3 regions of the Dyella jiangningensis genome follow, and region 3 is predicted to be linked to each of the others. Evidence: riboswitches for the same ligand, from Rfam matches in the RefSeq annotation. Region 3 holds a riboswitch; each other region holds the start of a gene.
The links. Region 3 has a riboswitch for cobalamin ahead of btuB (TonB-dependent vitamin B12 receptor). Riboswitches for the same ligand answer to the same signal wherever they lie in the genome.
Positions count from the first base shown of each region.

Region 1: linked by a shared signal. The riboswitch ahead of btuB (TonB-dependent vitamin B12 receptor) and the one ahead of btuB (TonB-dependent vitamin B12 receptor) in region 3 are both predicted to bind cobalamin.
Region 2: linked by a shared signal. The riboswitch ahead of CA260_RS01440 (ribonucleoside-diphosphate reductase subunit alpha) and the one ahead of btuB (TonB-dependent vitamin B12 receptor) in region 3 are both predicted to bind cobalamin.

Region 1 is NZ_NFZS01000004.1:877,115-884,409, forward strand. It holds gene btuB (TonB-dependent vitamin B12 receptor) at 1-1,739, opposite strand, end outside; cobalamin riboswitch at 1,853-2,090, opposite strand; gene clpB (ATP-dependent chaperone ClpB) at 3,068-5,650, opposite strand; gene otsB (trehalose-phosphatase) at 5,908-6,651, shown strand; gene CA260_RS16620 (glycoside hydrolase family 15 protein) at 6,623-7,295, shown strand, end outside.
Region 2 is NZ_NFZS01000001.1:336,784-344,078, forward strand. It holds gene CA260_RS01430 (ribonucleotide-diphosphate reductase subunit beta) at 1-50, opposite strand, end outside; gene CA260_RS01435 (hypothetical protein) at 80-307, opposite strand; gene CA260_RS01440 (ribonucleoside-diphosphate reductase subunit alpha) at 318-2,807, opposite strand; cobalamin riboswitch at 2,965-3,178, opposite strand; gene CA260_RS01445 (cation:proton antiporter) at 3,402-4,646, shown strand; gene CA260_RS01450 (energy transducer TonB) at 4,650-5,411, opposite strand; gene CA260_RS01455 (M13 family metallopeptidase) at 5,579-7,295, opposite strand, start outside.
Region 3 is NZ_NFZS01000007.1:54,851-62,145, forward strand. It holds gene CA260_RS20475 (hypothetical protein) at 1-51, opposite strand, end outside; gene CA260_RS20480 (ATP-binding cassette domain-containing protein) at 232-1,014, shown strand; gene CA260_RS20485 (glycine betaine ABC transporter substrate-binding protein) at 1,011-2,486, shown strand; cobalamin riboswitch at 2,658-2,860, shown strand; gene btuB (TonB-dependent vitamin B12 receptor) at 3,007-4,902, shown strand; gene CA260_RS20495 (efflux RND transporter permease subunit) at 5,103-7,295, shown strand, end outside.

The DNA.
Region 1 (7,295 bases), on a different contig from region 3:
GCATAGGCGACGCGGAAGTTCGCGATCGCGTAGCCGCCGAGCGGATGCCGGTTGGCCAGGTCGTCATAGCGACGGCCCGAGGCGAACCAGGTGCCGCCCACACTGAAGTCCCCGAAGCTGCGATCCACATCCACGTTCGCCGTCTGGCGTGCACGACGCGGCAGCAGGTTGCCTTCGTAGTTGACCGATTCGTCACGCGGATCCAGCCAGGTGCCCGTGCCCGTCACCTGCCAGCCGGCGACCTGCCCACTGACCACGCCTTCCGCACCGCGAATGCGTGCCTTGTCCACGTTGCCCGGCGCCTGCGTCGCGGCATCGTAGGTGATGAGGTCGGTGACGTTGTTGCGGAATGCGTTCAACGACCAGTAGCCCCAGCCGTAGCTGCCGCGCAGGCCCACTTCGACGTTTTTCGAACGCTCGGGCTTCAGGTCCGGATTGCCGTAATAGGGGTAGTAGAGATCGTTGAAGGTCGGCGCCTTGAACGCGGTGCCGTAGCTCGCCGTCAGGCGCAGCGTCCGGGTGAAGTCCCAACCCCACAAAAGGCTGCCCGTGTTCCTGCTGCCGAACTGGCTGTTGTCGTCATGGCGCACGCTGGCCTGGATCGACTGGCTACCGAAGGTCTGCTGCCACTGTGCGAACACGCCGCGGGTGGTGCGGCTGTCTACCGGAGACTGCGTGAACGGATTGATGTAGCCGGCCGTGCTGTCCACCTGGTCGCGCTGCCAATCAAAGCCCGTCGACAGCAGCCCGCCCCAGAAACCTACGTCCGCCTGCAGCGATCCGACGTCGCGATGCGTGTCGAAGCGGTCGACGTAGACGCCCTGGTAGAAGTCCTTGCTGAAGTCGCCACTGGTGCCAAGGCTGAGCGTCAGGGCCACGTTCTTGGCGGGACGATAATGCACGCGGCCGCCCAGCACCTGCATGGCGCTCTGGTCGGAGTCGGTATACGTGCCGTCGTAGTCGTTGTGGCCTTCGCTGCGGAACATGCGCAGGTCGGCATCCCACTGCTCGTCGAACCTGTAGCCGCCCTGCACGGTCAACGCATGGTTGCGGTAGCCGTCCTTGTCAGGCTGGTCGGCATAGCAGGCCGCGAACACTTCGGCGGCGCCGACGCGGCACGAATTGATGCCATGCGTCTGCTCATGCGAAGCCTCGATCGAATACCAGCCGTTGCCGCTCTTGCCGGCGAAACCCGCCGAACCAGCCAGGTGGCTGTAGCTGCCCACGCCCAGGCTGAAGGACGGCACGAAGGCGCCTTCGGGGCGGCGGGTGAAGATCTGGATCACGCCGCCGATCGCCTCCGAACCGTACAGGCTGGAGAACGGGCCGCGCACGATCTCGATGCGCTCGATCTGCTCGACCGGAATATCCTGCAGTGCTGCCGTACCCAGCGTGGCGGAGCCGATCTTGATACCGTCGATCATCACCAGCACATGGTCCGCCTCGGTGCCACGCATGAATATGCTGGTTGCCTTGCCCAGGCCGCCGTTGTTGGTGATTGACACGCCTGGCGTGCCCCGCAGCAGGTCCGCCACCGAGGACGGCTGCAGGCGCTCGATATCGGCGCGATCGATCACCGTCACCGCGGAAAGCGTCTGCTCCTGCGTCTGCGACGTGCGCGTGGCGGTCACCACGATACCGTTGAGATCGGTCGCGTCGTCGGCAAATGCCGGACCAAGAACAGAAAGAAGCGCCGTCGCCAGAATGGAACGACGGACCAATGAAAGATGGATGGCCAAAGCAATGCTCCTCAATCGCGCCTGCCCGCGCGAAGCACAAGGGATGAAAGGCAGGCGGAGGAGTGCGTGGCGGCCGTGCGGCTGCACGGCATCCATGACATGGCCCACCGCCTGTCTGGTCGTACCTCGAGGCCGGTCTCCGGGCTCGCGAACCTGGACGTCATGTCCTTGGGGAACGACGCCTTCCCATGCACATGGCACAGTGGCTTTCAGTCGTTCCTGCGATCACGGGGATCGCGGTTCGCCTACCGTTGCGGGGGCAGCTCCGGATTAGGCGCTCACGCGCCGCACCGGATTCCCGTTTCAACCACCGGCTTTACGCCGACGGTCACCTCAGGCGGGAGGGATGGTAGCAGAGGGATGGAGGGTGGGTGTGGTTTGGGCGAAATGGGATGGCCGGGCGAACTTGTGGTGTTGCTTGGGGGGATATCGGTGGTGTTTGGCTCGGTCTCTCTGGGGTTCGCCTATGGATGTTCGCCCGACACATCTCCTCTCCTTTGTAGGAGCGCACCCTGTGCGCGACAGCCGTTCGCGGTGGGCTGTATTTCTTCGGCTTTGCTAGTGCGCGACGTCCGGTTGCCATGCTTTCGCTAGATTGCCGCTTACGACGCAAAGCTAGTCCCTGAGGGACGCAGCGGGCGTTTCGATCTCCTGCCGGCGACGCACAGCTAGTCCCGTGGGAAGCTCGAGTCACTTTTCTTTTGCTGGCCCACGCACGCGTTCTTTGCGTGCGAACGGCGAAGCCAGCCCGCACGCGGGGAGGCGCCATGGATGGCGCCGGCTTTGAGGGGCGAGGAAGGGCGGAGGGCGCCAGCCCGAAGTCAAAGTCCCACGGGATTAGCTTCGCGTCAAAAGTAACCCAAAGAAAATGGCCTTCAGAGCCAAGGGCTCATAGCAGTACGTGGGATAGAAGCGTCGGATGACTGAGGCCAGTCGGGATAGGTTCGTTACTACCTCGAACGGAACGGCTACACCGCAACGCGCCATAGCGAAGAGGACTTAAAGCAGCTTCGTTGCGTCGTGAGGGAATCTTGGGCGCCACCACGCTTTTTCTCCCTCTCCCTCCGGGGAGAGGGCTGGGGTGAGGGGCGGGTGCTCGCGAGGGCGCTACCTACTCATGTAGGAGCGCACCCAGTGCGCGACCGCAGCGTGACGGTATACCTCATCTCGACATCCACAGACCGGGGCAACCCTGCCAATCCGCGGTCGCGCACTGGGTGCGCTCCTACAAAAAAAGAACGGCAGCGGTGTCGCGACATTACGCAGATAAAAAAAGCCCGCGCTGCAACCCAGCGCGGGCGTTTCACGACTCCATCAGCAATCAGGCGTCACTGCTTGCTGAAAACCAGATGGCCCTGCTCGGCACCCACCACCACGGTGCTGCCTGCCTCGAAGCGTCCCTCGAGAATTTCCTTCGCCAGTGGATTTTCCAGCTGCTGCTGGATCGCACGCTTCAGAGGACGCGCGCCATACACCGGATCGAAACCCACGTTGCCGAGCAGATCCAGCGCCTTGTCGCCGATGTCGAGCTTGAGCTGGCGTTCGGCCAGGCGCTTCTCCAGATACGCCAGCTGGATCTTCGCGATCGCGCGGATCTGCTTCTTCTCCAGCGGACGGAACACCACCAGCTCGTCGAGGCGGTTGATGAATTCCGGGCGGAAATGCGCCTGCACCACGCCCAGTACCGCCGCCTTCATCTGCACATAGTCCGCTTCGCTGTCTCCCGAATGCTCCTGGATCATCTGCGAGCCCAGGTTCGAGGTCATCACGATGACGGTGTTGCGGAAGTCCACCGTGCGGCCCTGGCCGTCGGTCAGGCGGCCATCGTCCAGCACCTGCAGCAGCACGTTGAACACGTCCGGGTGCGCCTTCTCGATCTCGTCGAGCAGGATCACGCTGTACGGGCGGCGACGCACGGCCTCGGTCAGATAGCCGCCTTCTTCGTAGCCGACGTAACCCGGGGGGGCGCCGATCAGTCGGCTCACGGAGTGCTTCTCCATGAACTCGCTCATGTCGATGCGCACCATCGCGTCCTCCGTATCGAACAGGAATTCGGCCAGCGCCTTGCACAGCTCGGTCTTGCCCACGCCGGTCGGGCCGAGGAACAGGAACGATCCGTACGGGCGGTTGGGATCGGACAGGCCCGCACGCGCGCGGCGGATCGCATCCGACACCGCACGCACGGCTTCATCCTGGCCCACCACGCGCTTGTGCAGCGCGGCTTCCATGTGCAGCAGCTTGTCGCGCTCGCCTTCCAGCATCTTGTTGACGGGGATACCCGTCCAGCGCGACACCACCTCGGCGATTTCCTCCTCGGTGACGCGATCCTGCACCAGCTTGAAGTCCTGCTTTTCGGCGGCCTGCGCGGCGGCGAGCTGCTTTTCCAGTTCCGGCAGCTTGCCGTACTGGATCTCGCTCATCTTGGCGTAGTCCTGGCGTCGCTGCGCGGCTTCCAGCTCCAGGCGCGCGGCCTCGATCTGCTCCTTTACCTTGGTTGCGCCCTGCAGCGCAGCCTTCTCGGACTTCCAGATTTCGTTGAGGTCGGAGAACTCACGCTCCAGCTTCTCGATGTCGGCATCGAGATCGGCCAGGCGCTTCCTGGATGCATCGTCGGTTTCCTTCTTCAGCATCTCGCGCTGGATCTTCAGCTGGATGAGGCGGCGTTCCAGCCGATCGAGCTCTTCCGGCTTGGAGTCGATTTCCATGCGGATGCGCGACGCGGCCTCATCCATCAGGTCGATGGCCTTGTCCGGCAGCTGGCGATCGGGAATGTAGCGATTGGACAGCGTGGCGGCAGCGACGATGGCCGGGTCGGTGATTTCCACACCGTGATGCACGGCGTAGCGTTCCTTGAGGCCACGCAGGATCGCGATGGTGTCCTCCACGCTGGGCTCGCCCACGTAGACCTTCTGGAAGCGGCGCTCCAGCGCGGCGTCCTTCTCGATGTACTTGCGGTATTCGTCGAGCGTGGTCGCGCCGATGCAGTGCAGCTCGCCGCGCGCCAGCGCCGGCTTCAGCATGTTGCCGGCATCCATCGCGCCTTCGGCCTTGCCGGCGCCGACCATCGTGTGCAGCTCGTCGATGAACAGGATGATCTGGCCCTCGTTCTTGGCGATGTCGTTGAGCACGGCCTTCAGGCGCTCCTCGAATTCGCCGCGGAACTTGGCGCCGGCGATCAGCGCGCCCATGTCCAGCGCGAGCACGCGGCGGTCGCGCAGGCCTTCGGGCACTTCGCCGTTGACGATGCGCTGCGCGAGCCCTTCGACGATCGCCGTCTTGCCGACGCCCGGCTCGCCGATCAGCACGGGGTTGTTCTTGGTGCGGCGCTGCAGCACCTGGATGGTGCGGCGGATTTCCTCGTCGCGGCCGATCACCGGATCGAGCTTGCCACTCTCGGCGCGCGCGGTGAGGTCGATGCAGTATTTCTCCAGCGCCTGGCGCTGGTCCTCGGCGTTTTCGCTCTGCACCTTTTCGCCGCCGCGCAGCTTGTCGATGGCGGCTTCGACATGGGCCTTGGTGGCGCCGGCGGCCTTGAGCGCCGCGCCGAGCTCGCCCTTGTCTTCCAGCGCGGCCAGCACGAACAGCTCGCTGGCGATGAACTGGTCGCCACGCTGCTGTGCGAGCTTGTCGGTGAGGTTGAGCAGGCGCGTCAGCTCGTTGCCGACATGCACGTTGCCTTCCTGCCCGCTCACGCGTGGCAGGCGATCGAGTTGTTCGTTCACGCGCTGGCGCAACGCCGGCACGTTGACCTGCGCCTGCGTCAGCAGCGGCGCGGTCGAACCGCCCTGCTGTTCCAGCAGGGCGGCCATGACGTGCACCGGTTCCAGCATGTTGTTGTCGCGCCCGACGGCCAGCGATTGCGCGTCGGCCAGCGCCTGCTGGAAGCGCGAGGTCAGTTTGTCCATCCGCATGGGTTGTCCCCTCGTCAATAGGATTTGGCGGCCTGGCCGCCACTGCCATGTGAGATGCGGCTCATCGCGATGTGATTCAAGCGTTGACGCCGCCTGCAGGGCGCGGCGTTTTCAGCCGGCGTTGGCCGTCCATAGCTTGCCTTCACATTTGCCTTGGTAGGCTCGCCTTCGTGTCATCGCCCTCACCGCTCTCCGCCATGTCCGCCTTGCCGCCCCTTCCGGCTCCGCCTCTGCCAGGCGTCGACGACCGCTGGGCCATGTTTCTGGACGTGGACGGCACCCTTCTCGATTTCGCCAACCATCCCGACCAGGTCGTGGTCGATACGCGCCTGCGCGAGCTGATCGAAGACCTGCATGCCGCGCTCGATGGCGCACTCGCGCTGGTAAGCGGACGCAGCCTGGACGATCTGGACGACCTGTTTGGCCATCCGCCCTGGGCCATGGCCGGCCTGCATGGATTGGAATTGCGCGGTGCGGACGGCCGCTACCGCGGCGTGCATATCGGCCCGGCGCGCCGCATGCGGGTGCGTGACATCGCCAGCGCCATTGCCAGCAGCCTTCCCGGCGTGATGCTGGAGGACAAAGGCATGGCCGTGGCCCTGCATTGCCGGGCCGCGCCGTGGCAGTTCGACGCCTTGCGCGAAAGCGTGGAAGCGACGCTGCCCGCGCTCGCCGGCTACGAAATGCAGCCCGGCAACGAGGTCATCGAGCTGAAACCCGAAGGCATGGACAAGGGCAAGGCCGTAGCGACCCTGCTTACCGCCAGGCCGTTCCACGGACGACAGCCGGTCTACCTCGGCGACGACCTCACCGATGAACATGGATTTGCCACCACCAATCTCGAAAGCGGATTGAGCGTGCGCGTGGGTTATCGCGAGCCCAGCCTCGCCCGCTATGCCTTGCCGGAGCCTGCCGCCGCGCGGGCCTGGCTGTTCCGCGTATTGCACGCACTCAAGCATGGAGCCCTCTCGCATGCCCATTCCTCAGGAGGAATCGCCTGAATCGCCCGGCACCCAGTCCAGCCTGGCGCTGGGTGTCATCGGCAACGGCAGCGTTGCCGCGCTGATCGATGGAAAAGGCCGCATCGTCTGGTGCTGCCTGCCTCGCTTCGACGGAGACGCGAGCTTCTGCGCGCTGTTGTCGCCACGCTGTGAAGGCGGCGACTGGACGATCCAGCTCGAGGACTTCGAGCGCGCGGAACAGCACTACATGGTCAATACCGCGGTGCTGGTCACCCGCCTTTACGACCGGCAGGGCGCCGGTGTCGAGATCGTCGACTACATGCCGCGCTTTCGTTCCCGCGGCCGCTTCTACCATCCGGTCATGATCGCACGGCGCGTTCGCCCGATCGGCGGCGCGCCGCGCATCCGCGTGCTGCTGCGCCCCCTGTGCGATTACGGCGCCAACCGTCCACAGACCACCTCCGGCAGCAACCACATCCGCTTCCTGCTGAGTGGCGTGGTGCAGCGGCTCACCAGCGATGTCGCCTCGCCGATGATCGAACGCGGCCTGCCCTTCATCCTGGAAAAACCGGCACACTTCGTGTTCGGCCCCGATGAAACGCTGATGCACAGCGCGGCCGACTTCATCCATCACACCCTGGAACGCACGCTGGCCTACTGGCGCGAGTGGGTGCGCAACCTGT
Region 2 (7,295 bases), on a different contig from region 3:
CGCATGGGGCGCAGCGTGAGTTCGAAACCGGGATCGAGGATGTGGGACATGAGGAATTCCTTGAAGGCGCCAGCGACGCTCAATCGAGCTTGCGCGCGTAGCGGTCGCGCACGAAGCGACTGATATAGGTGGAAAGACCAAGACCAGCGGCAGCGAGTTGTTGCATGTTGCGCACGTGCATGCGCCCGGTCTTGGCGTCGGTGTATTCGTAAGTGCCATCGTTCACGAAGCGCACCCGGATGAAGCCGTCGCCAGCTTCGTAGCTGGCGACGCCGGATTTCCCGCTGCGGTTGCGGTAGCGCTTCATGGCACGACGATTACTGGCAGGCCTCGCAGTATTCCGGATTCTCCAGCGAACAGAACACCGCGGCGGTGGCCTGTTCCTGGTCGGCGGCCGGTACCGGTTTCGCGGTCGGAGCAGCGGACACCGTGGTCTTGGCGATCCTGGTGGCCGGGCGAGAACGCAGGTAATACGTGGTCTTGATGCCGGATTTCCACGCGTACATGTACATCGAGCTCAGCTGGCCGATGTTCGGATTTTCCATGAACAGGTTCAGCGACTGGCTCTGGTCGATGTACGCACCGCGTGCGGCGCCGAGATCGATCAAGGCCTTCTGCGGCAGTTCCCACACGGTGCGATAGATGCTGCGCAGGCGCTCCGGAATCGCCGTGATGCCCTGGATCGAACCTTCCGCCAGCTTGATCGCGTCGCGGATCTCCGCCGTCCACAGACCCAGCGTCTTCAGCTCCTCCACCAGGTAGCGGTTGACCACCAGGAAGTCGCCTGACAGCGTTTCGCGCTTGAACAGGTTGCTCACCTGCGGTTCGATGCACTCGTAGCAGCCGGCGATCGAGGCGATGGTCGCGGTCGGCGCAATGGCGATCAGCAGCGAGTTGCGCAGGCCCTTGGCCTTGATCGATTCGCGCAGCGCGTCCCAGCGGGCCGGGTCGTTCGGCTTGGCGTTCGGCCAGTAGTCGAACTGCAGCTCGCCGTTGGCGGCGCGGCTTTCGGCAAAGCCCGGGTGCGGGCCGTGTTCCATCGCCAGTTCGTTCGACTGCGACAGCGCGTTGAAGTAGATCTCCTCGGCGATGCGCGTCGACAGCGCCAGCGCTTCGGCCGAATCGAACGGCAGGCGCAGCTTGAAGAACACGTCCTGCAGGCCCATCACGCCCAGGCCCACCGGACGCCACTTGTGGTTGGCGACCTTCGCGGTGTCGATCGGATAGAAGTTGAGATCGATCACGCGATCGAGCTGGCGAACGGCGGTACGCACCGTGGCGGCGAGCTTGTCGAAATCGAAGCGGCCGTCCACCACGTGGCGCGACAGGTTCACCGAGCCCAGGTTGCACACCGCCGTTTCCTGGGCGTTGGTGACTTCCAGGATCTCGGTGCACAGGTTCGACAGATGGATGACGTTTTCCGCCTTCGCGGTCTGGTTGCTGGTGGCGTTGCTGCGATCCTTGAAGGTCATCCAGCCGTTGCCGGTCTGCGCCAGCGTGCGCAGCATGCGCGCATACAGCTCGCGCGCCTTCACCTTCTTCACCGCAAGACCGGCAGCTTCCGCGTCGCGATACGCCTTGTCGAACGTCTCGCCCCAGCTGTCCACGAAGTGCGGCACCACCTTGGGATCGAACAGCGACCACTCGCCGTCCGTTTCCACGCGGCGCATGAATTCGTCGGGAATCCAGTTGGCGAGGTTGAGGTTGTGCGTGCGACGTGCGTCGTCACCGGTGTTGTCGCGCAGCTCAAGGAATTCCTCGATGTCGCCGTGCCACGGCTCCAGGTATACGCAGGCCGCGCCCTTGCGCTTGCCGCCCTGGTTCACGGCGGCGACCGAGGCGTCCAGCGTCTTCAGCCACGGCACCAGGCCGTTGGAGTGGCCGTTGGTGCCCTTGATCAGCGAACCGCGCGAACGCACGCGCGAATAGGCCAGGCCGATGCCGCCGGCGAACTTGCTGAGCTTGGCGACGTCGCCGTACTTTTCGTAGATCGATTCCAGCGAATCGGCCGGCGAGTCGAGCAGGAAGCACGAGCTCAACTGCTCGTGCGCGGTGCCCGAATTGAACAGCGTCGGCGAGCTGGCGATGTATTCCAGCGAGGACAGCAGGCGATACAGCTCCAGCGTCTCGCCGATCTCGTTGCCGCCCAGCGCGCAGGCGATGCGCATGAAGAAGTGCTGCGGCGTCTCGATCACCAAGCGCCGCTGCGGATGGCGCAGCAGGTAGCGGTCGTACACCGTGCGCAGGCCGAAGTATTCGAAGCGGCGCGTGGCCAGCGGATCGATCGCGTCGTTGAGCTTGCGCGCGTTGGCCGAGACGAAATCGCGCAGGCGGTCGTTGACGATGCCCAGTTCCGCGCCGCGCGCGATCGACTGCGAGAAGCTCTGGATCTCCTGGCCGCTCACTTCCTTGTCGATGTATGCGCCCAGCAGGCGCGCGGCGAGCTGGCCGTATTCGGGTTCTTCCGCGGTGAGCGCGGCGGCGGTGCGGATGGACAGCTCGTCCAGTTCCTGCGTGGTGGCGCCGTCGTACAGGCCGCCGATGGTCTTGAGCGCCACGCGCAGCGGATCGACCGCATGCAGGCCTTCGCTGCTGCGGGTCACGGCGCGGACGATCTTGTTCACGTCCACCGTTTCCTGGCGGCCGTTGCGCTTGGTCACGCGCATCTGGCCCGGGTTGTGCGGTGGGGTCAGCGCGAACGGGGTATCCGTGCGCGGTGCCTCGGCCACGACGCTGTCAGTGGGGAAAGCGGGGGCGTCGGCGCGCTCGTCTTCACGTTCGCGGCCGGTGGTATCGATAGGTTGCATGGCGACTTCGCTCCAAGCTTGGTCAATCAACCGCCTGCTCCCGCGCGCAGGGCTGAAAGGAAAGGAGCAGTGGAACTTCACGGACGGCCGAGCGGCAGGGCAGCGCCCCGCGCATCGACGCGCTTCCCCGCGGAAGCCGCCACTACTCACCGTGGTGCATTGGCCACGGCTGTCGGCAGGTCTTCGGACTCACGGACGAGGGTCTTGCGACCCGGCCTACTCGCTCCCGCTTCCCAGCCGCTGAGGGCCAGTGCGTTGTTGGCTTTCGTTTCCGTTTACCGCTGCGGGGCAGTCCCGGATTTCCACCGGATTCCCTATTAAGCCAGTCCGACATCAAGTCTGAGAGTGGCACCGACGGGGCACAACATATCGGGCCGACAGGGGCGGGTCAACCCAATAACTTGTGGATGGGGCGTGGATAACTGGAAAAAGACGAGGCGGCCGCGCGGCTTATCGCACGCAAGGAATGTTGGGCAGGCGCTGCGCGGAACGGATGGGCCCGATGGCCCGGCGGTCATGCCCGGGGGCGGCGTTGCGGCAGGTTTCGCCGCCGGGCAAGCTGCCTGCTCGTCTTGCGGGGGAAGGGATGGGTCGATGGGGCATCCGCTGTTGCTCGTCCAATTGCTGGTGATCATCGTGGCTTCGCGGTTGATGGCCTGGCTGCTGCGCTGGCTGGGCCAACCGGCCGTCGTGGGAGAGATGCTGGCGGGGCTGGCGCTGGGTCCACTGTTGTTCGGGGCGCTGGCGCCGTCGTGGCAGGCGAGCCTGTTTCCTGCTGATAGCCTCGTCGCCCTGCAGAGCCTGAGCACGCTGGGCCTGGTGTTGTTCATGACGGTCATCGGCGCCGAGCTGCGCGTGCCGACGGGCAGCCGCCTGCTGCGGCCGGCGATGTGGATCGGCGGACTGGCCTTCGTGCTGCCGGCCTTGCTCGCCCTCGGGGTTTCACCCTGGCTGTTCCGCGGCTACGCACCTGCCGGCATGGCGTACGGGCCGTTTGCGATGTTCATCGCCACGGCGTGTGCGATCACGGCGCTGCCGGTGATGGCGCGCATCGTGAAGCAGCGTGGACTCTCCGACAGTCTTCCCGGCCGCCTGGGCATTGCCGCTGCCGCCGTGGTCGACGTGCTGGCCTGGGTGGCGCTGGCCCTGGTGGTGGCGTTGATCAGCGCGCACGGTGACTGGCTGCCGTTCTGGCGGACCGTCGGCGGGCTGGTGCTGCTGCTGGGCGCGGCCTGGTTGGTGTTGCGCCCGTCATGCGCGTGGCTGCTCGCGCGGCATGCGCCCGACGGTCATGCGAATGGCGTGGTGCTCGCGTTCCTGCCGGCCGGCGCGATCGGTTGCGCGGCGATCACCGAATGGCTGGGCCTGCATGCCGTGTTCGGCGCATTCCTGTTCGGCTTGTGCCTGCCACGCGACGACCGGCTGTTGCAGGGCCTGATCGAACGCGTGGAGCACGTCACCCTCGCGACGCTGGTGCCGGTGTTCTTCGTACTCGCGGGGCTGAGCACCACCGCGCAGCTGTTGAACGCGGATGCCGGCCTCGCGCTGGCACTCGTGCTCGCCGTGTCGATCCTCGGCAAGCTCATCGGCGGTACGGCCGGTGCGCGCATCTCAGGTCAAGGCTGGCGCGACAGCCTCGCGATCGGCTCGCTGATGAACGCGCGCGGCATGATGGAACTCATCGTCATCAAGGTCGGCCTCGACGCCGGCGTGATCACGCCGGCGATGTTCACCATCCTGCTGGTGATGGCGATCGTCACTACGATGATGACGACGCCGATGGTGGTGGGCTTGCTTGGTCGCGAGCGCATCTCCGATGCACTCACGGACCATCGGTGATCTCTAGCCTTCGCCCAGCGGCGTAAGCAGACGTACTTCGCCGATCAGCGGCTGCACCCGATCGTCCGCAACGGTATCGACCGCACCCGGCATCGCCGCATCGGTGGAGGCCCAGGGAGCTGCCTGCCTCTCGCCCGGCAAATAGACTTCCCATTGGCCATAAGGCGGGTCCATGGAGCCCGGGCGGATGCCTTGGAAGATCTTGTATTTGATGGGCACGCGGACCAGCCAATAAGGATCGTTCGCATGTTCGCCGCGGCTCGGGACCTGCCAGGTCCACCCACGCGCCGTGGTGAGCGCCGAGCTGGCGAAGAGCTTGCGCAGGCGCTCGCGTTCGGACGGGTCGGTGTAAGTGAGCAGATTGACCTGTTCGGCCATGGCATCAGCGACTTTGCCATCGCGACTCACCTTTACCATCAGGTACACAGCGGCGGACACGCGCTGATCGATCGCTTTGCGCGGATAGACCGGGCTGGTGCGATTGAGCGGCTGCAGGTCTTCTTCCGGAGCCCCGGCGTTCTTGCCGAAACTGGCGCCAGCAATGCGCACGGTCGCGCGATCCTTGTCGATCGCGCGCGCAACGATACGCAGGCTCATGGACTCTCTCAGAGGTGCCTCAGCGGGCTTGGCAAGCGTGAATTTCCAAGTCGGCACGCTGCGCTGGACGACCGCACCCACTTCAGGCGGCAACTTCTCGGCATGATCGAGCGCATAACTCTCCACGCTACCGTCGGCCTTGATGGTCATGGTTCCGGTGACCAGCATGCTGGCTTCCGCCTGCCCAACAGTGTCCGCCGCATACGCGTGGCAGCCTGTGGACACGATGCATGCGGCGACGAACGCGCGTATTCCCTGTTTCATGACGTCCTCCCTGAGATGTCGGCAGAGTGTAGCGATGGGCACGCCGGCCCGCGACCGGCGTGCCCATGGTGTCACCAGATGCGTACGCGTTCTTGCGGAGACAGATAGAGTTTCTGGCCCTGTTCCACCCCAAACGCCTGATACCACGCATCCATATTGCGCACCGGTCCGTTCACGCGGAACTTGCGTGGCGAGTGGGGATCGCTGGTGACCTGGCGGCGGATGGCGTCGTCGGTGAGCTTGCCACGCCATGCCTGTGCCCAGCCGAGGAAGACGCGCTGGTCGCCGGTGAGGCCGTCGATCACCGGTGCTGGCTTGCCGTGCAGCGAGGCGTGATAGGCATCGAGGGCCAACGTGAGGCCGCCGAGATCGGCGATGTTTTCGCCCATGGTGAGGTTGCCGTTGATGTGCACGCCCGTCAGTGGCTGGAAGGCGTCGTATTGCGCGCCGAGCTTCTTCGCACGCTCGTCGAAGGCCTTGGCATCGTCGGCGGTCCACCAGTCGCGCAGGTTGCCGTCGGCATCGATCTTGCGGCCCTGGTCGTCGAAGCCGTGCGTGAGCTCATGACCGATCACGCCGCCGATGGCGCCGTAGTTGATGGCCGGATCAGCGTTCGGGTCGAAGATCGGCGGCTGCAGGATGGCCGCGGGAAACACGATGTCGCGCAGCGAACCGTTGTAGGCGTCGTTGGTTTGCGGCGTCATCGACCAGTCGCTGCGATCCACCGCGCCGTTGAATCGGTTCACGTAGAACGTCCAGTCCGCCTTGGCGGCGTGCAGCACGTTGCCCACCAGGTCGTCGCTGCTCGTGCTCACGTTCGCATAGTCACGCGGATGGTCCGGGTAACCGACCTTGATGGTGTAGGTGTCGAGCTTGCGCAGTGCTTCCTCGCGCGTCTTGGGCCCCATCCAGTCGAGTTTCTCGATGCGGACGCGGTAAGCCGCCTTGAGGTTGGTCACTAGTTCTTCGATCTTCGCCTTGGACGACGCCGGGAAATACTTGGCCGTGTAGAGCTCGCCCACGCCCCAGCCGAGATTGCCGAAGCACGAGAGGCGGTCGCCCACGCCGCAATCGCCGCCGGACACGGCATGCACCGCGCGCTTCCAGCGCACTTCCTGTTGCTGTTGTCCCGACAGCGTTTTGTCATGCATCTCGAAGTACGCGTCCTGGAACGGCTTGGAGAGGTAATAGGCAGCGTTGTCCGCGATGCGCGCGGCCTGCCAGGCCTGGATGGTGGCGACCGGTGTCTTCGCATAGACCGCGGTGAGCTTCGGGAATGCGGTCTTCTCCGCCACCACGATGTGCTTGAGATCGCCGAGCTGTGCCGACGCGAGGTAGTCGTGCCACGCAAAACCGGGTGCCAGTTTCTGCAGGTCCTCCACGCTCATCGGGTTGTACATGGCGACAGGATCGCGCTGCGCGACCTTGTCCCAGCTGGCCTCGGCAATGGCGGTTTCGAAGGCCACCACGCCCTTGGCGGCGGCATCGGGTTGCGGCCATCCCGCCAGCGTCAGCAGCTTGGCGACGTAGGCCTGGTAGGCCGCTTTTTCCTTGGCGAATTCAGGCTTGAGGTAGTAGTCGCGGTCGGGCAGGCCCAGGCCCGCCTGCGTGACATAAACCGCGTAGCGCGAGTTGTCCTTCAGGTCCACATCGAACACGAGGTTGAACAGCGCACCGTCGAAATCGGTGTTGGTGCGCCCCATCAACGCGGCCTGCGCCTCGCGCGTGGTGGCCTTGCGCACGGCGTCGAGCTGCGGCGCGATGGGCTTGGCGCCGAGCGCATCGATA
Region 3 (7,295 bases):
CCGGTCCAGCGCCATGAAGCGGGCCTGCAACTCTTCGCGCGAGAGGTACATTGTCCTTTGCTTCCTGCGAGGCGAATGCGGGAACGTTAGGCTGGTGCAACGCCGGGGATGGAGTGTCTTGAGTCACGCCATGCCTTAAGACATAAGGACCATCGACCTATGCCGGACGAAGCAAGGCCGGCTTTGCCGGTGCGGCCGTTCGGCGGCGAGGCAATGGTAGAGTCCTTGACCATGTCCTTTCCCCAGCCTGACCAGCCGCCACGGCATGCCGCGGACTTCGCCCTGCGCGAGGTGACCAAGCACTACAACGGCGTCAGTGCCCTGAAGGACGTCAGCCTGTCGTTTGCCGCGGGCAGCACGACGGCATTGATCGGTGGCAGCGGTGCGGGCAAGTCCACCGTGCTTCGCCTGTTGCTTGGGCTGGACTGGCCCGACACCGGCACGGTCACTGCGTGGGGCGAAGCCCTGCAACGCGATCGCCTGCTCGCCCTGCGCCAACGCGTGGGTTATGTGATCCAGGAAGGCGGCCTGTTTCCGCATCTCACGGCCCTGGGCAACCTCGCGCTGCAGCCACGCTACCTGGGCTGGGAAGCCGAACGCATCCGCCAGCGCGCGCATGAGCTGGCTGAGCTCGCTCGCCTGCCGATCGATGTGCTCACACGTTATCCCGCCGAACTTTCCGGCGGCCAGCGCCAGCGCGTGGCCTTGATGCGTGGCCTGATGGCCGACCCGGGTGCACTGCTGCTCGACGAACCGCTGGGCGCGCTCGACCCCATCGTGCGCCATGAACTGCAGGACGAGCTGAAGCGCATTTTCAGCGAACTCGGCAAGACGGTGATCGTGGTGACGCACGATCTCGCCGAAGCAGCGTGGTTCGCCGACCGCCTGGTGCTGTTACGCGATGGGCACGTCGTGCAGGACGGTCGCTACGAGGACCTTCTCGACCGGCCCGCGGATGATTTCGTCAGGGCGTTCACCCACGCGCAGCGCGCACTGCCGGGCGGTGCCGCATGAAGCGGCTGGCCTGCCTGTTGTTGATGATGTTGCCCGCGCTGGGCGTGGCGCAGCCGTTGCGCGTGGGCTCCAAGCAGTTCACCGAATCGGTGATCCTCGCCGAACTCGCACGCGGCGAAGCACGGCGCATCGGCACCGAGGTGGAGCATCGGCGTGAACTCGGCGGCACCGCCATCCTGTGGAGCGCCTTGCAGCACGGCGACATCGATGCGTATCCCGAATACACCGGCACGCTCACGCAGGAACTGCTGAAGGGCGTGGCACCCGATGCCGGCATCGCTGCGTTGCGTGCACGGTTGGCGCCGATGGGCATCGGCATCACCGATTCGCTCGGCTTCGACGACAACTACGCCCTCGGCATGCGCGAGCAGCGCGCCGAGCAACTGGGCATACGGAACATCAGCGACCTCGCCGCGCATCCGGAGGTGTGGCTGGGTTTCTCCAACGAGTTCATGGATCGCGGCGACGGCTGGCCCGGCCTTCGGCAGCGATATGGATTGCCGTCCACGCAGGTGCGCGGCCTGGATCACGCGCTCTCGTATCGTGCGCTGGCCAGCGGCGCGGTGGATGTCACCGATCTCTACAGCACCGATGCCGAGATTGCCTACTACCACCTGCGCGTGCTGCAGGACGACCGTCATTATTTTCCGCGCTACCAGGCGGTGTTCCTCTATCGCCTGGCGCTGGAGCGGCAATCGCCCGTTTTCGTGGCCGCGCTGAAACGCCTGGTCGGGCGGATCGATGAACCCGCCATGCGCCGCATGAATGCGCAGGCGAAGCTCGAGGGCCAGCCCGAGGGGGACATCGCCGCACGTTTTCTGGGTGTGCCGGCAGGCGGCCGCGAGGACGGCTTCTGGCAGCGGCTGCTGCATCGCACCGCCGAACACGTCAGCCTCGCCGCGGCATCGCTCGCACTCGCGGTGCTGTTCGCCATTCCGCTCGGCATCGTGGCGGCGCGCTGGCGCAGGCTGGGGCAATGGGTGATCGGGCTTACCGGCATCCTGCAGACGGTGCCGTCGCTGGCGATGTTCGTGTTCATGATCCCGCTGTTCGGCATCGGTGCGTGGCCGGCGTTGGCGGCGCTGTTCCTCTACAGCCTGCTTCCCATCGTGCGCAATACGCATGCAGGCCTGCTCGATATCCCGCTGGAGCTGCGCGAATCGGCGGCCGCGCTCGGCCTGCCATGGCGCACGCGGCTCGCGAGGGTGGAACTGCCGCTGGCGACGCGATCGATCCTCGCCGGCATCAAGACCGCGTCGGTGATCAACGTCGGCACGGCCACGCTCGCCGCGCTGATCGGCGCGGGCGGCTACGGGCAACCCATCCTCACCGGCATCCGCCTCAACGATATCGGCCTGATCCTCGAAGGGGCTGTGCCCGCCGCGGTATTGGCGATGCTCGTGCAGTGGCTGTTCGAAGGCATCGAGCGATGGCTCACGCCGCGCGGCCTGCGTATCGCGGCGCGCGAGTGACGAGGTCGCAGCGCTGAGGTCATTGGACTTGCGGCGAACGCAACGTTGATCGCCGATAGGCCTTCGCAAGCACGTTGGTCGGTTCCCTTCGCGGCCTGGTGTCCGCCTCTGTCGCGAAACTGTCGTTGGGGGAGCTGCATCCTCCTTCCCCTCAACCGCGCGAACACCGGCTAAAATGCCGCTCGTTCGGGTGTCCCGGCTCGGCCGGGATGAAACGGGAAGCCGGTTGAAGTCCGGCACTGCCCCCGCAACGGTAAGCGAGTGAAACCAAGGGCGAGACGCCACTGGGCCAAGGCCCGGGAAGGCGCCCGCGGTTGCATGCGGCACGCATGGCGCTCGCGAGTCCGGAGACCGGCCCGATCAGACGGACCCGCCACCACGGCGGGTTTCAGCGCGCGGCTCGCGGTGGGCGAGGCCGGACGTCTGCATGGCCGCCTGGCCTGCCGCCGTTCCTGACTCCACCCGTGTCGTGCACCCCACAGTCGGGACGCGCGTGTGGGCGCGTCCGCAAGGAACATGCATGAAGAAGACCCTGCTGGCAGCCTCGCTGCTCTCCGCCACGATGGCCGCCCATGCGGCTGATGCGGACCAGGCGACGTCGCTGTCGTCCGTGATCGTCACCGCCACGCGCACATCCATCACCACCGACGAGGCGCTCTCCTCGGTAAGCGTGATCACCCGCGCCGATATCGAGCGGCTGCAGCCGGCGTCGGTGCGCGACTTGCTGGTGGGCCTGCCGGGCGTGGCGTTCACGCAGGCCGGCGGACAGGGCCAGTTGAGCACGCTGTTCCTGCGCGGCACCAACTCCACGCACGTGCTGGTATTGATCGATGGCGTTCGCATCGGTGCGGTGGGCGCCGGCCTGCCGGCGTTCGAACAGATTCCGGTGGACCAGATCGAGCGCATCGAGCTCGTGCGCGGTCCGCGCTCCAGCCTGTACGGCGCCGACGCGATGGGCGGCGTGATCCAGATCTTCACCCGCCACGGCGCGCAGGACGGCAAGCTCGATCCTTCGCTCAGCGTGTCTACCGGCAGCCGCAGCTATTTGGATGGCCATGCGGGCCTTTCCGGTGGCGACTCGCATGCGTGGTTCAACGCCGGCCTTGGCGGCCAGTACACCGCGGGCATCAATGCCTGCCGCGTCGGTGCGGCCGAACTGGGCGTGGCCTGCTTCGCCGACCAGCCCGACCACGACGCTTACCGCAACTGGAACGGCATGGCCAACGGCGGCTATCACTGGGACAACGGCACCGAACTCGCCGCCACCTGGCTGCGCAGCAAGAATTTCGTGGAATACGACGGCAGCCCGTATGGCGGCAACCAGGCGGTGAACCAGCAGCAGGTGGCCGGCGCGCGCCTGAGCTTCGCGCCGCTGGACGCGTGGAAGGTCACGCTCAACGCGGGCCAGAGCCGCGACGACAACGCCACCTATTTCCAGGGCGACTACAGCGACCTGTTCACCCCGCTCACGTACTACCCGCGCACGCCGGTGGGCCACACCTATTCGCGCCGCAACCAGGCGTCGTGGCAGAACGACATCACGCTCGATGCGAACCAGCTGCTCACCGCCGGCGTCGATTACCAGCAGGAACACATCGACAGCGACACCGGCTACCTCAGGAGCACGCGCGAGGACACCGGCGTGTACGCGCAGTACATGGGCACGTTCGGGCGCAACGAGGTGCAGCTGTCCGCGCGCCACGACCACAACGGCCAGTTCGGCAACCACAACACCGGTTCGGCGGCGTGGGGCTACGCGTTCGACCACGGCCTGCGCCTGTCGGCGAGCTACGGCACCGCGTTCCACGCGCCCACGTTCAACGACATCTACTATCCGTTCGGCCTGGGCAACCCCGACCTCAAGCCGGAGAAATCGCGTTCGGGCGAACTCGGCCTCAGCCAGGCGCAGGGTACGTGGAACTGGGCGGTGAACGTCTACCAGACCACCATCACCGACCTGATCACGCTGGACGAGAACTTCGTGCCGCAGAACATCAGCCAGGCGCGCATCCGCGGGCTGGAAGGCCAGTTCGGCATCAACCTGGATGGCTGGCAGGTGCAGAGCTATCTCACCCTGATGCAGCCGAAGAACCGCGAAGGCGCCTATGACGGCAACCTGCTGCCGCGCCGCCCGGAACAGACGGCGCGCGTGGATGTGGATCGCAGCTTTGGCGCCTTCGGTGTCGGCGCGACGTTCTTCGCCTCCGGCAAGGCATATGACGACCAGGCCAACCTGCATCGTCTTGGCGGCTACGCCACCACCGATCTGCGTGCGAGCTACGCGTTCCTGCCGGGCTGGCGCATCGAGGCCAAGTTGGCCAATGCCTTCGATCGGAACTATGAGACCGCGTACTACTTCAACCAGCCGGGCCGCACCTGGTTCCTCACGTTGCGGTACAGCCCGGCGGCGCGCTGAGGCTCGATCGACGAAATCTTCACCGCCGTCCCGGCGCGCGCTGGGACGACGGTGACGAGCGATCGCGTTGCGAGGCGGACTAACGGCACATCCGCGGCAACACGTTTGCAGGCATAAAGGCGCCTGAGGTCAGCCGTCCTGGTCGCGCCTCGTACCGAGGCGCGACGGGGATGCGCCGCCATCGACGGTTCTTGGAGCCCGTGAACCTTTTCGCGCCACTGATACGCCGCCCGATCGGCACTTCCGTGCTGGCGATCGGCCTCGCGCTTGCCGGCATCTGGGCTTACCTGTTGCTGGGCGTGGCCGCGCTGCCGCAGCTCGAATTTCCCGGCATGGTGGTGTACGTGGAGATGCCCGGCGCGAACGCGCAGACCATGGCATCCACCGTGGCCGCGCCGCTGGAGCGCCACCTCGGGCGCATCCCCGGCATCAAGGAGATGCACTCGGAGAGCAACGAAGGTTCCACGTCAGTTCGCATCATCTTCAATTTCGGCAACAACACCGACAAGCTGGCGCGCGACGTGCAGGCGGCGATCAACGCGAGCACCGCCGACCTGCCGATCGCGAGCATGCCGTCGCTGCCGCGCTACTTCAAATTCAACACCGCCAACATACCGGTACTGCTACTCTCGCTGACGTCGCAGACGCTGCCGCCGGACAAGCTCTACGACCTCGCCGACACGCTGATCAATCCCGCCATCGCGCAGATTCCCGGCGTGGCGCAGGTGCGCGTGATCGGCGGACGCCCGCGCGCGGTGCGCGTGGAGCTCAATACCGCCGCGCTCGCCAGCAAGGGGCTCACGGCCAACGACGTCGCCAACGCGCTGCGTGCGGCCAATGTCACCTCGCCGCAGGGCGTGCTCACCGACGGGCGCACCCAGATGACGGTGTCGGCGACCGATGCCCTGCATGATCCGGACGAGTTCGCCAGGCTGCTGATCGCCACGCGCAACGGCGCGCCCGTGCGCCTGTCGGACGTGGCGCGCGTCACCAGCGGCCAGCAGGACGAGTATCAGGCCGCCTGGTTCAACGACCAGCGCGCGGTGGCGCTGCGCATCAGCAAGCGTCCCGAGGCCAATGCGGTGGCTACCGCCGACGCAGTGCGCGCCAAGCTGCCGCAGATGCGCGCGTGGATGCCGGCGGACATCAGGATCACGCCGATCTTCGACCTTACCCAGACCACCAAGTCCGCACTGCATGAAGTGCAAGTCGCGCTGCTGCTCAGCGTGGTGATGGTGGCGGCGGTGATGCTGGTGTTCCTGCGGCGCATCGGCCCGACGCTGATCGCGATGCTGAGCGTGCCGCTGTCGCTGGCGGGCGCCTTCGTGGTGATGTGGTCGCTGGGCTATACGCTCAACACGCTGTCGCTGGTGGCGCTGGTGTTGTGCATCGGCTTCGTGGTGGACGATGCCATCGTGGTGATCGAGAACATCGTCCGCCACATGGAGCACGGTTCGCCACCGCTCGTGGCAGCGATGGATGGCGTGAAGGAGATCGGCTTCACCGTCGTCTCCATCACGCTCTCGCTGATCGCCGTGTTCGCGCCGCTGCTGTTCGGCAACAACCAGTTCACCCTGTTGCTGCGCGAATTCTCGGTAACGCTGACCGCGGCGGTGGTGATCTCGGCGTTGATCTCGCTCTCGCTTACGCCCGCGCTGTGCGGGCGCTATCTTTCCCTGGCGAATGCCGGCGGACGCGAGCCCAACCGCATGGAGCGCGCGCTCGAACGCTTCGATCGTGCGTTGCATCGCGTCTATGAGAGAGCGCTCGACTGGGCCATGCATCATCGCCGGCTGATGCGGTGGCAGCCGCTCATCCTGCTCGGCCTCACCATCGGCATGGCGATGCTGGTGGTGAAGCTGTTTGGCTTCAATTTCATGCCGCAGGAAGACATCGGCATGATCCAGGGCGACATCCGCGCCGACGCGAACATTTCGCCCACGCTGATGGCCCAGCGCGCGCAGCGCGCCGCGGCGATCATGCGCGAAGACCCCGCGGTGCTGGATGTGACCACCTTCCTTGGAAGCGACCGCGCTGGCGGCGCGGTGGGCAACCAGGCCACGATGTTCGTGGACCTGAAGCCACGCGGGCATGGCCCGGGCCAGCGGCCAGACGCGCTCAAGGACGTGATCACGCGTCTCAACAAAGCCTACGCGAAGCTGCCCGAGCTGCGCGTCTCGCTCAATGCCATCGGCTTCTTCAACGACAACAACGACAGCGACCGCGGCAGCCAGAGTTTCGAACTGGTGAGCAGCAACATGGGCGTCGACCTGCAGCCGCTCGCGCTGCAGGTGACCAAGCTGATGCGCAAGCACAAGGAATTCCACGACGTCAGCAGCGACTACGACGACATCGACAAGCAGCAGATGCTCACCGTGGACCGCGCCGCGGCA